One region of the Arthrobacter sp. NPDC080082 genome, then DNA from elsewhere that is predicted to be linked to it. Evidence: riboswitches for the same ligand, from Rfam matches in the RefSeq annotation. Region 1 holds a riboswitch; the other holds the start of a gene.
What was found. Region 1 has a riboswitch for cyclic di-AMP ahead of AB0O44_RS14910 (peptidoglycan DD-metalloendopeptidase family protein). Riboswitches for the same ligand answer to the same signal wherever they lie in the genome.
Positions count from the first base shown of each region.

Region 2: it holds a riboswitch for cyclic di-AMP, as region 1 does, so the genes downstream of both, AB0O44_RS05790 (NlpC/P60 family protein) here and AB0O44_RS14910 (peptidoglycan DD-metalloendopeptidase family protein) in region 1, are expected to answer to the same signal.

Region 1 covers NZ_JBFBKQ010000007.1:136,807-141,370, reverse strand. Annotated here, with positions in the region: gene serC (phosphoserine transaminase) at 1-523, opposite strand, end outside; gene AB0O44_RS14915 (metal-dependent transcriptional regulator) at 777-1,472, shown strand; cyclic di-AMP (ydaO/yuaA leader) riboswitch at 1,592-1,834, shown strand; gene AB0O44_RS14910 (peptidoglycan DD-metalloendopeptidase family protein) at 1,837-2,655, shown strand; cyclic di-AMP (ydaO/yuaA leader) riboswitch at 2,768-2,961, shown strand; gene AB0O44_RS14905 (NlpC/P60 family protein) at 3,228-3,989, shown strand; gene AB0O44_RS14900 (HNH endonuclease) at 4,245-4,564, shown strand, end outside.
Region 2 covers NZ_JBFBKQ010000002.1:304,300-308,863, reverse strand. Annotated here, with positions in the region: gene AB0O44_RS05805 (DUF5129 domain-containing protein) at 1-190, shown strand, start outside; gene AB0O44_RS05800 (cupin domain-containing protein) at 275-652, shown strand; gene AB0O44_RS05795 (dihydrofolate reductase family protein) at 662-1,288, shown strand; gene AB0O44_RS05790 (NlpC/P60 family protein) at 1,342-2,103, opposite strand; cyclic di-AMP (ydaO/yuaA leader) riboswitch at 2,106-2,300, opposite strand; gene AB0O44_RS05785 (hypothetical protein) at 2,434-2,685, shown strand; gene AB0O44_RS05780 (DNA alkylation repair protein) at 2,714-3,358, opposite strand; gene AB0O44_RS05775 (N-acetyltransferase family protein) at 3,399-3,914, opposite strand; gene AB0O44_RS05770 (FAD-dependent oxidoreductase) at 3,911-4,564, opposite strand, start outside.

The DNA.
Region 1 (4,564 bases):
CGTCGACCAGGACCAGCGAACCCTCCTCCGCACCGGCCACCCGCCGGACCGGGGCGGCCACGCCGGTGGAGGTCTCATTTTGCGGCCAGGCGTAGACGTCCACACCGGCCTCCGCCCGCGCCTCGGGCCGGGTGCCCGGCTCGGCCTTGATGATCGAGGACTCGGCCAGGAAGGGCGCCTTGTTCGTGGCGGCGGCGAACTTGGAGCCGAACTCGCCGAAGGAGAGGTGCTGTGCCTTGTTCTCCACGAGCCCGAAGCTGGCGATATCCCAGAACGCCGTCGAGCCGCCCACCCCCAGGACCACCTCGTAGCCCTCGGGGGCGCGGAAGAAGTCGCTGAGGCCGGAGCGGACCGAGCCCACCAGGTTCTTGACCGGGGCCTGGCGGTGGGAGGTGCCGAGCAGGGTGGTCGAGGCCGACGCCAGGGCCTCCATCTGTTCCGGGCGGACCTTCGAGGGCCCGGCGCCAAACCGGCCGTCCTTGGGAAGAAGGTTCGCGGGAATGGTGATGCTGGTGTCGCTCACAATGGCTCCAATGGTCGGCTGGGTGCGAGAGGTGGCTGGTCGGCCGGTAAGGACCGCTTCCATTCTGCCCGACGGCGGCCCCGGTGCCGGAAAACGGGCTGTCATAGTCCGGTCAGGAAGCCGGCCCTCAAATTATCCGGAGTAATTCACAATAGGCTAGGCTGTCCGGAGCGTATGGCGGATCCCGGGTGGCCGCACCCCGCACGCTGTACGGTGGAATGACGCAAGGACGGCGCTCAAGGAGCTGAGCTGGATGACGGATCTGATCGACACTACGGAGATGTATCTTCGGACCATTTTGGAGCTTGAGGAAGAGAACATCGTCGCGCTCCGGGCCCGCATTGCCGAACGACTCCGCCACTCCGGACCCACCGTCTCCCAGACCGTCGGCCGGATGGAACGCGACGGGCTGGTCGTGGTCTCCGGCGACCGCCACCTGGAACTGACCGAGGTGGGTCGGCGGCGCGCCACCGAGGTGATGCGCAAGCACCGCCTCGCCGAACGGCTGCTGGCCGACGTGATCGGCCTGGACTGGGCCTATGTCCATGAGGAAGCCTGCCGCTGGGAGCACGTGATGAGCGAACGGGTTGAGCGCCGCATCTTCGAGATGCTGGACCACCCCACCGTCTCCCCGTACGGCAACCCCATCCCGGGCCTCGCCGAACTGGGCGGTCTGCCGACGGCGGAACAGGCCGACGGCGTCGTCAACCTCCTGGACGCCATGGCGGGATATGCCGCGGACTCCAGAATCACCGTGAGCCGGCTTGCCGAACCCATCCAGGTGGAACCCGAGCTGCTGGTGCAGCTGGACGAGGGCGGTATCCGGCCCGGGGCCACCGTCTCGCTGGAGCGGGTGGGGGAGTACATCTCCGTCCGCGTCCCCGACATTGAGGGCGCGCTCGAGCTGCCGCCCGAGGTCGCCGCCCACGTTTTCGTTACCCGCGGGTAGGGCGACGCGGAAGCATACCGTAAGTGTGCTGTTTACTAGCCCGTCTAGGAGATAACGAAATTATTACTACGGGTCTTAATCCCCTATAGTTATCGACTAGTACCGAGACTAAAGCGTTACCTGATCCGAAGCCGAGCTCTGCCAGCGGATCAGGGTGCGAATCACCTTCTGGCAGAGGCGGGGGAACCACTACCGGCCGGTAATTCCGGCCTTGGGGTGAAGTCCGCTAGCGGCAAGCGAACTCTCTGAGGACACCATTTCCGGGTGCCTCTCTGCCTGGATGCTTGCATCGGCGGACCGGGTCTATGCACTCTCTGACCCGAATCCGACAGCTAACTTCGCAGGCTTTTCAGAGAGGAACCACTTGAGCACGCAGACCGTCCGCGGGCGCCGCCGCGCCGCCGGCCCGGCTCCGGAGCCGCGCCCCGCCGTCGACGTCACCGCCCCGCGCCCCCGCGACGCGCACCGGGACGAGCGCCGCAGCCGGCGCAGCCCGCTCCGCCAGGTCGCAGACTTCGCCGCCGTCACCGGCATGGGCCAGAAGGCCGGCATGACCCTGGCCGCCGCTGGCATCGCGCTCACCGTGGCCGTCCCCGTTACCGGCCCCGCTCTGGCCGTCGACGCCCCCACCTCGGGATCTGTCTCCGCGGCGGCCCAGCCCGAGGTCAAGGCCGCCGCGGCCCAGATCGACTTCAACCGCACCGCCGTCACCACCAAGGGCGACCCGGACGGCAAGCTCAAGCAGCTGCTCAGCGCGCAATCCGTCGGCTCCATCACCCGCGCCGCATCCGCGGGGACGCTCGGCGCCCCGCTGGACACCATGATCACGGCTTCGCCCTTCGGTTACCGGATCAGCCCCATTACCGGCGCGGTGGGCGAATTCCACCGCGGCCAGGACTACGCCGCCCAGTGCGGGACGGCCGTCCATGCCGCAGCAAGCGGCACCGTAACCTTCTCCGGCTGGCACCCCTACGGGGGCGGCAACCGGATTGTGGTCGACCATGGCAATGGCCTGGAGACCACGTATAACCACTTGTCGTCATCCAGCGTCCACGTCGGCCAGAAGGTCTCCCGTGGCGATGTGATAGCGATGAGCGGAACAACCGGTGCCTCCACCGGCTGCCACCTCCACTTCGAGGTGATGGTCAATGGGGACGTCGTTGATCCGCTGGGCTGGCTCTAGAAGAGCCCTTCGCAATGCTCACACTTCCGTGACACGCCGTGATCTGAATGTGACATTGAGTCCGAACTGTTGTACCGTATGAAGCACGCCAACTTCACCGAAGTTGGCGCTCTTGAGTGGATTGCCTAACTCTGCCACCGCTCAAGGTCCGTTCGCATGACATCGTCTGGCAGGGGCGGGGGAACCAATTTTGGTCTTCGCAAGAAGGCCTAGGGGTTAAGTCGCAAAGCTTCCCAGGAAGCGGAGCGGCCGGGTGACTCCCATCCGAATCCGACAGCTCACCTCGTAGGCATTGGGAGAGGCTACTTTCGTGTCTTCACGCCACAATGCTGCGCGTTTTCGCGCCGGCGAGGCTCAGTCGAGCCCGCTGATTACCATGCACCGCGTTGCCCTTGCCGGCGCCCGGGATGGTTCACGCAATGCAGTTCCTGCTTTTGGCGCGTCTTCGCAGTACACCCTTCGCTAAAGAAACCCGTTTCGGGGCGATCCGGCGTACCCCCAAGATGCCGGAGCGTCCTTAGTCCCGCCTGTTCAAGAGCGCGGACACAAAGGATCACGAAAGAGAGAACTAAATGACTACTCGTGCAACCATTGCACGCCACCGCGCGGAGGTCACCAAGACCAACTCGCTGGCTGTCATTGCCAAGGCCGTCGGCGACAACGCCGGTGGCATGGGTCGCCAGGCCGCGGTTATCGCTGCTGCCTCCGGCCTGGTCCTGACCAGCGGTATCGCGGCCAACGCCGCTGAGACCAACGTTCAGCGCGAATCCACCTCTGCTTCCGCCACCGAGGTTCAGTCCACCGCTCCGGCCACCATCTCGGCGGCCTCCAGCATCGCCATCTCCTACGAGAAGCCTGCTGTGACTACCGCGGCCGCCCCAGTCGTCGAGGCCCCGAAGCCCGTCGTCAAGGTGCAGGAAGCAGACACCACCGCCGCAGCCACCCCGGCCGCCGGCACCGCGGTCAACGCGTCCGTCGCCACCAAGGCTCCGGCCGCCACCAGCGGCATGGGCGCCTCGATCGCCGCCGCCGCTTACGCTCAGATCGGCGTGTCCCAGGACTGCACCATGCTGGCCACCAACGCCCTGGCCGCCGTCGGCATCCACTACCACGGCTGGCCGGCAGGTTACCTGTCCCTGGGCCGCACCGTCAGCGCCGCCGAAGCGCAGCCGGGTGACCTCGCGTACTACCAGAACGGCGGCATGGGCATGGCCCACATCGCCGTCTACGTCGGCAACGGCATGGCCGTCCACGGCGGCTGGAACGGCGGCACCACCGCCCTCTACAGCGTCAACGTCGGTTCCGGCCCGGTCTTCATCCGCGTCGGCGGCTAAGACCGCCGCTTCCCGCGAAGCTTCGAAAAGGACCCCTGCCACCGGCGGGGGTCCTTCTCTGTTAACCGCCTGGATTGGTGCCGGAACCCTCCGGTGCCAGACCGGCCCGGGATCCGCCACGGATGCCCTGGGGCCCGAAATTCGGTAATCCGGGCCACCCGTGTTTACTCTTGTGGTGTCGATCCTTAGCCTGACCATGCAGAGGGCAGCCGGCCCTCGTGCCACTGGCGGGTGCGGCCGTGAAGAGGGATGCGGATGCGCACACTCGTTCTGAATGCTGGATATGAACCGCTGGCGGTAGTGACCTTCCGCCGGGCACTGGTGCTCGTGCTGACGGGCAAGGCCAGTGTCGTGGCCGAGGGGGACGACCCCGTGGTGGGGCCGCAGGACATCCTCGGCCGGCCGAGCGTCATCCTGCTCAACCGCTACATCCGCCCCCGCTACAACACGGTGACCGCGGTCAGCCGCCGCGGAGTGCTCCGCCGGGACGGCCACCGGTGCGCGTACTGCGCCAAACCGGCCCACACCATCGACCACGTCCAGCCCAAGTCCCGGGGCGGCGCCGACTCTTGGGA
Region 2 (4,564 bases), on a different contig from region 1:
GAAGCGGCCCGGCTACGAGCCCAGCATCCTTGGCACGGTCTACCCGTCCACCTATTTCTTCTCCGTTCCCGCGTTCTCCTCCGGCTTCACCACCGGGGTGACCAGCATCAATTCGGCCCGGGGCGGCACCACGGGGTACGGAGTCAGCGGGGGCAGCTTTTCCGGCTCCGGAAGCTCCTCCAGCTTCTAGGAAAACCGTATCGACAACCCCTGCGCAAGCGAGGATCGTAGGCCTTGTCCGTAGTTACCATTCCCTAAGGAAAGAGGCAGAGCGATGCCTGCTGTCGCTGTTTCCCAGTTGCAGGTGAAGTCCCATGACATGCCGGACGAAAAACGCCGCCCGGACAAGACCGAGGTGGATATCGTCACCCTCGACGACTACACAATCGGCCGTTTCACGTTCCAGCCGGGCTGGCGCTGGTCCGACTGCATCAAACCGGTGGTCCACACCGAAATGTGCCAGCTAAGCCACGTCGGCTTCTGTGTTTCCGGCAGACTCACCGTCGAGACCACCGACGGCAACCGGGCGGAAATCGCAGGCGGCCACTCCTACACCATCCCGCCGGGGCACGACGCGTGGGTCGAGGGCGGGGATCCGTTCGTGGGGATCGAATTCGTCAGCGCCGCGGGCTACGCGAAGCCCGGCGGATAGGGCGGATCCTTGCGGAAGATCATCCTGTCCTTCCAGGTCTCCCTCGACGGCTTCATGGAGGGCCCGCACGCGGACCTCAGCTGGCACCGGGTTGATGCCGAACTGCACGAGCACTTCAACGACCAGTTGCGCACCATGGGCGCCTTCCTCGACGGCCGGGTCACCTACGAGCTGATGGCCGGGTTCTGGCCCACGGCGGACCAGGACCCGGACTGCCCGCCCGCCGTCGCGGACTTCGCCGCCATCTGGCGGGAGATGCCCAAGTACGTCTACTCCCGCACCCTGCCGGAGGCCGGCTGGAACACCACGGTGGTGCGCGACGTCGACGCCGGGCAGGTGCGGGCGCTCAAGGCAGCCCCCGGCGGCGACCTGGCACTGGGCGGGGCGGAGCTGGCCGATTCCTTCCGCCGGCTCGAGCTGATCGACGAGTACTGGATCTACGTCCACCCGGTGCTGGTGGGCCGCGGAACGCCGCTGTTCAAGGCCGCCGCCGCGCCAACCGACCTGACGCTGCTGGAGACCCGGACGTTCCGCAACGGCGTGGCACTGCTGCGGTACGCGGCGAATCCCGACGCGGCGGACCAGAGCGCAGACCACGCGATCTCAGACAACGAAACCGGCGCCCGGCAGCCGTGAGGGCTGCCGGGCGCCGGCCCGGTACTACTTAACGTTACTGCTGAACGCGGGGGTTAGGCCCCCGCGCGGACGAAGGTCACGCCGCCGGTGGCGGTCAGCCAGGACAGCGGGTGGACGATCGTCTGGTTGGAGCCGTTCATACCGCCGCTGATCGCCTGGCCGTTGCCGGCGTAGATGGCGACGTGGCCGGACTGGACGATCATGTCGCCCGGCTGCGGGTCGGAGACGACCTTGCCGTAGTTGAGGAACTGCTGCGGGCCGAGGTCGCCCACCGGGATGCCTGCGGCGCCGAGCGCCTTCTCCACCATGGCGGTGCAGTCCTGCGTGATGCCGATCTGGCTGTACGCTGCAGAAAGCATGGCGGCGTTGACGCCACCGGCGGGGGCGGCGGCCGGAGCCGGCGCCGGTGCGGCGGCCTGGACGGTCACCTTCGCCACCGGGGCGGCCGGGACCTGGGCCACGGGGGCCTTGACGGCGGCGGGCGCGGCGGCAGGTGCCGGAGCCGGGGCCTCGACAACGGGCGCCGGGGTGGTGGCCACGGCCGGGCGGTCGAAGCTGATCTGCACGGCGGAGTCGGCGGTCACCGGGGCGGTAACCTTGCCGGCGACGTCGGCGTGCGAGACGGGTGCGGATTCCCGTTCGGCGGGGACGTTGCCGGCGGCGTTGGCCGCCATGCCGCTGGTCAGGACCAGGCCGGAGGCTGCGAGGACGACGGCGGCCTGCCGGCCCACGGTGCCGGTCGCCGCGGCGAAGGCGGCACCCCGACCGGTAGTTGCGGTGGTGCCGGGGCGCGCGTCAGTAGAGCGTGAAGTCATGATGTACCTCTCCCAAAGCCTGCGAGGTGAGCTGTCGGATTCGGATGGGAGACACCCGGCCGCGGGTCCGTCTGGGCGGACACTGCGCGGCTTCACCCCAAGACCCGCCCGTGGGCAGGTCGCGATTGGTTTCCCCGTCTCTGCCAGCTGGTTGCGAGGATGCCCTGGACCGCGGCAGAGTTAGGCAATCGGTCCGGGGGTGCCCGTCTCGGAAACCAACGGGCACCTCTCCACGGTAACGGCCATCCTCCCGAATGTCACATTAAGGTAACGGCAGAGGCGTCCCGGCGGGGCTACGATGATCCCACCATGTCCCGAGCGGAGGATCCGATGAATCCCCATTGTGTCGCGATCTGCCAGCTGAGCGATCAGCCGCAGGAAGACTTCGACGTGAATACCGAGCTGCTGGTTCTCGAGGGGAAGGAGATCCACGTCGCCACCTGGGATGCCGAGCCGCGCGACGGCGGCTTCGACCTGCACGTGCTGAACGACAGGGTGGACGCGCTGGGCTTCATGGTGGTGACGGACTGGGAGTTCCTGGACGGCAAGGCCTACGCCGTCGTCGAGCGCCGGCCCGCCTGAGTCCCGCCGCCCCGCGCACCGAGTATCCCTAGAGTTCGCCGCCCGCTTCCCGTTCGACGCGCTCGATGGCGGCCCTCACCATCTCCTCCGCCGACGGACCGCCGTCGCGGCCGCCGTCCGCCATGCCGTTGGCCAGGGCCTGGGCCGCCCGGCGCCGGAACCGCGCCCAGTCCCCCGCGCCCTTCCGGAGTTCGCGCAGCGGCGCCAGCAGGGCCGCGCGGCGAAGCCAGGGGTCGGGATCGCCCAGCCACCGGTCCAGGACGGCCTCGGCGCGGGCCCGGGCCTGCCCGCCCAGCCCGGCGATAAGCGGCCCCACCACGTCCACCGCCAGCGGGTCCGCGAGGTCGGGCAGGTGCGCGCCGCGGAGGAAGCCTTCGATCCGGGTCAGGTCCGAGTTGTCCAGGTGCCGCAGGGCAGATTGGAGGAGCACGACGGCGGCCAGGCGGCGCTCGAACACGGGCACGGCCCACAGTTCCGAACTGAGCGCGGTGAGACCGTCCCGGTCCAGTTGCCGGTGCCGGCGGAGCGCGTCGCGGACGGTGCCCCGGACGGCGCCAACGGAGGCGCCGTAGACCGAGAGCCCGGGCCCGAAGCGGTCCTGCCCGGCCTCGGCGCGTTGCCAGGAACTCTCACGCTGCAGTGTCGCGTCTATGAAGTCACCGGCCTCGCTCACCGTCCCATTCTTCCGCACCGGCCGTGGGCCCCGTGTCCGGCTAGTGGTCCGGGCTGCGGTACTCCATCAGGACGGTGTCCCGCCACTGCCCGGCGAGCGGCCCATAGGACATCAGGCCAATCCGGCGCCGGGTTCCCACCACGGTGAAGCCCAGGCGTTCGTGCAGGGCCAGGGAGGCGGTGTTCTCCGGGAAGATGGTCGACTGGATGGTCCAGATGCCGGCCTCCCGGCAGCGGCCGATGAGCTCCGCGAGGAGTCGGGCACCGTGGCCGCGGCCCCGCGCGGCGGCGGCGAGGTAGAGGGAGTGTTCCACCACGCCGCGGTAGACGGGGCGGGTGGACACCGGCGAGACGGCTGCCCAGCCGAGGACGGCGAAGTCGTCCTCCAGCACCAGGCGGACGTCCGGGCGGCGTCCTTTATCGAAGCTCTCCCAGGACGGCGGCTCCGCCTCAAAGGTCGCGTGGCCGGTGGCGATGCCTTCGGCCCAGACCGCCCGGACGGCGGCCCAGTCCGCGGCGGTGAGATCCCTGATGCGGAGGCCCGCCCCGGCGCTCATCCGGCGTCCGCTTCGCCGCCGCGCCCGTGCAGCAATCCCGTGGGAAAACCGAGGAGGACGGGCTCCGGTGCAGTGCAGCAGCCGCCGCCTGCCCCGGCTGGCGCCGACGTCCCGGCCGTGGCGGGCGCATCGGCTAAGGCGGGCGCATCGCAGCTGCTGCCGATGTCCGTTGAGCAAACCCCGGTCTCCGGCAGCTCCAAGTGCACGGTGTCCGCCGCCTCCCGGTCGCCGGCCAGCGCCGCGGCCACGGAACGGACCTGTTCGTAGCCGGTGGCGAGCAGGAAGGTCGGGGCGCGGCCATAGGACTTCATGCCCACGATGTAGAAGTCTTCCTCCGGGTGCGCCAGCATCCGCGCCCCGTGCGGTTCCACGGTGCCGCAGGAGTGGAACTCCGGGTCGATCAGCGGCGCGAGCTGCCGCGGCGCCTCCACGCCCGGGTCAAGGTCCAACCGGAGCTCCCGCAGCACGTCCAGGTCCGGGCGGAAGCCGGTCGCGGGGACCACGACGTCGGCGCTGAGCGTGCGCCCGTCGGTGGCCGTGAGTGTGACCTGGGTGCCGTTCAGGGAGACGGCGGCGATGCCGAACCGCGTGTGCAGCTGCACGGTCCCGTCCTGGACGAGGCCGCGGAGCCGGCTGCCGAGCAGGCCTCT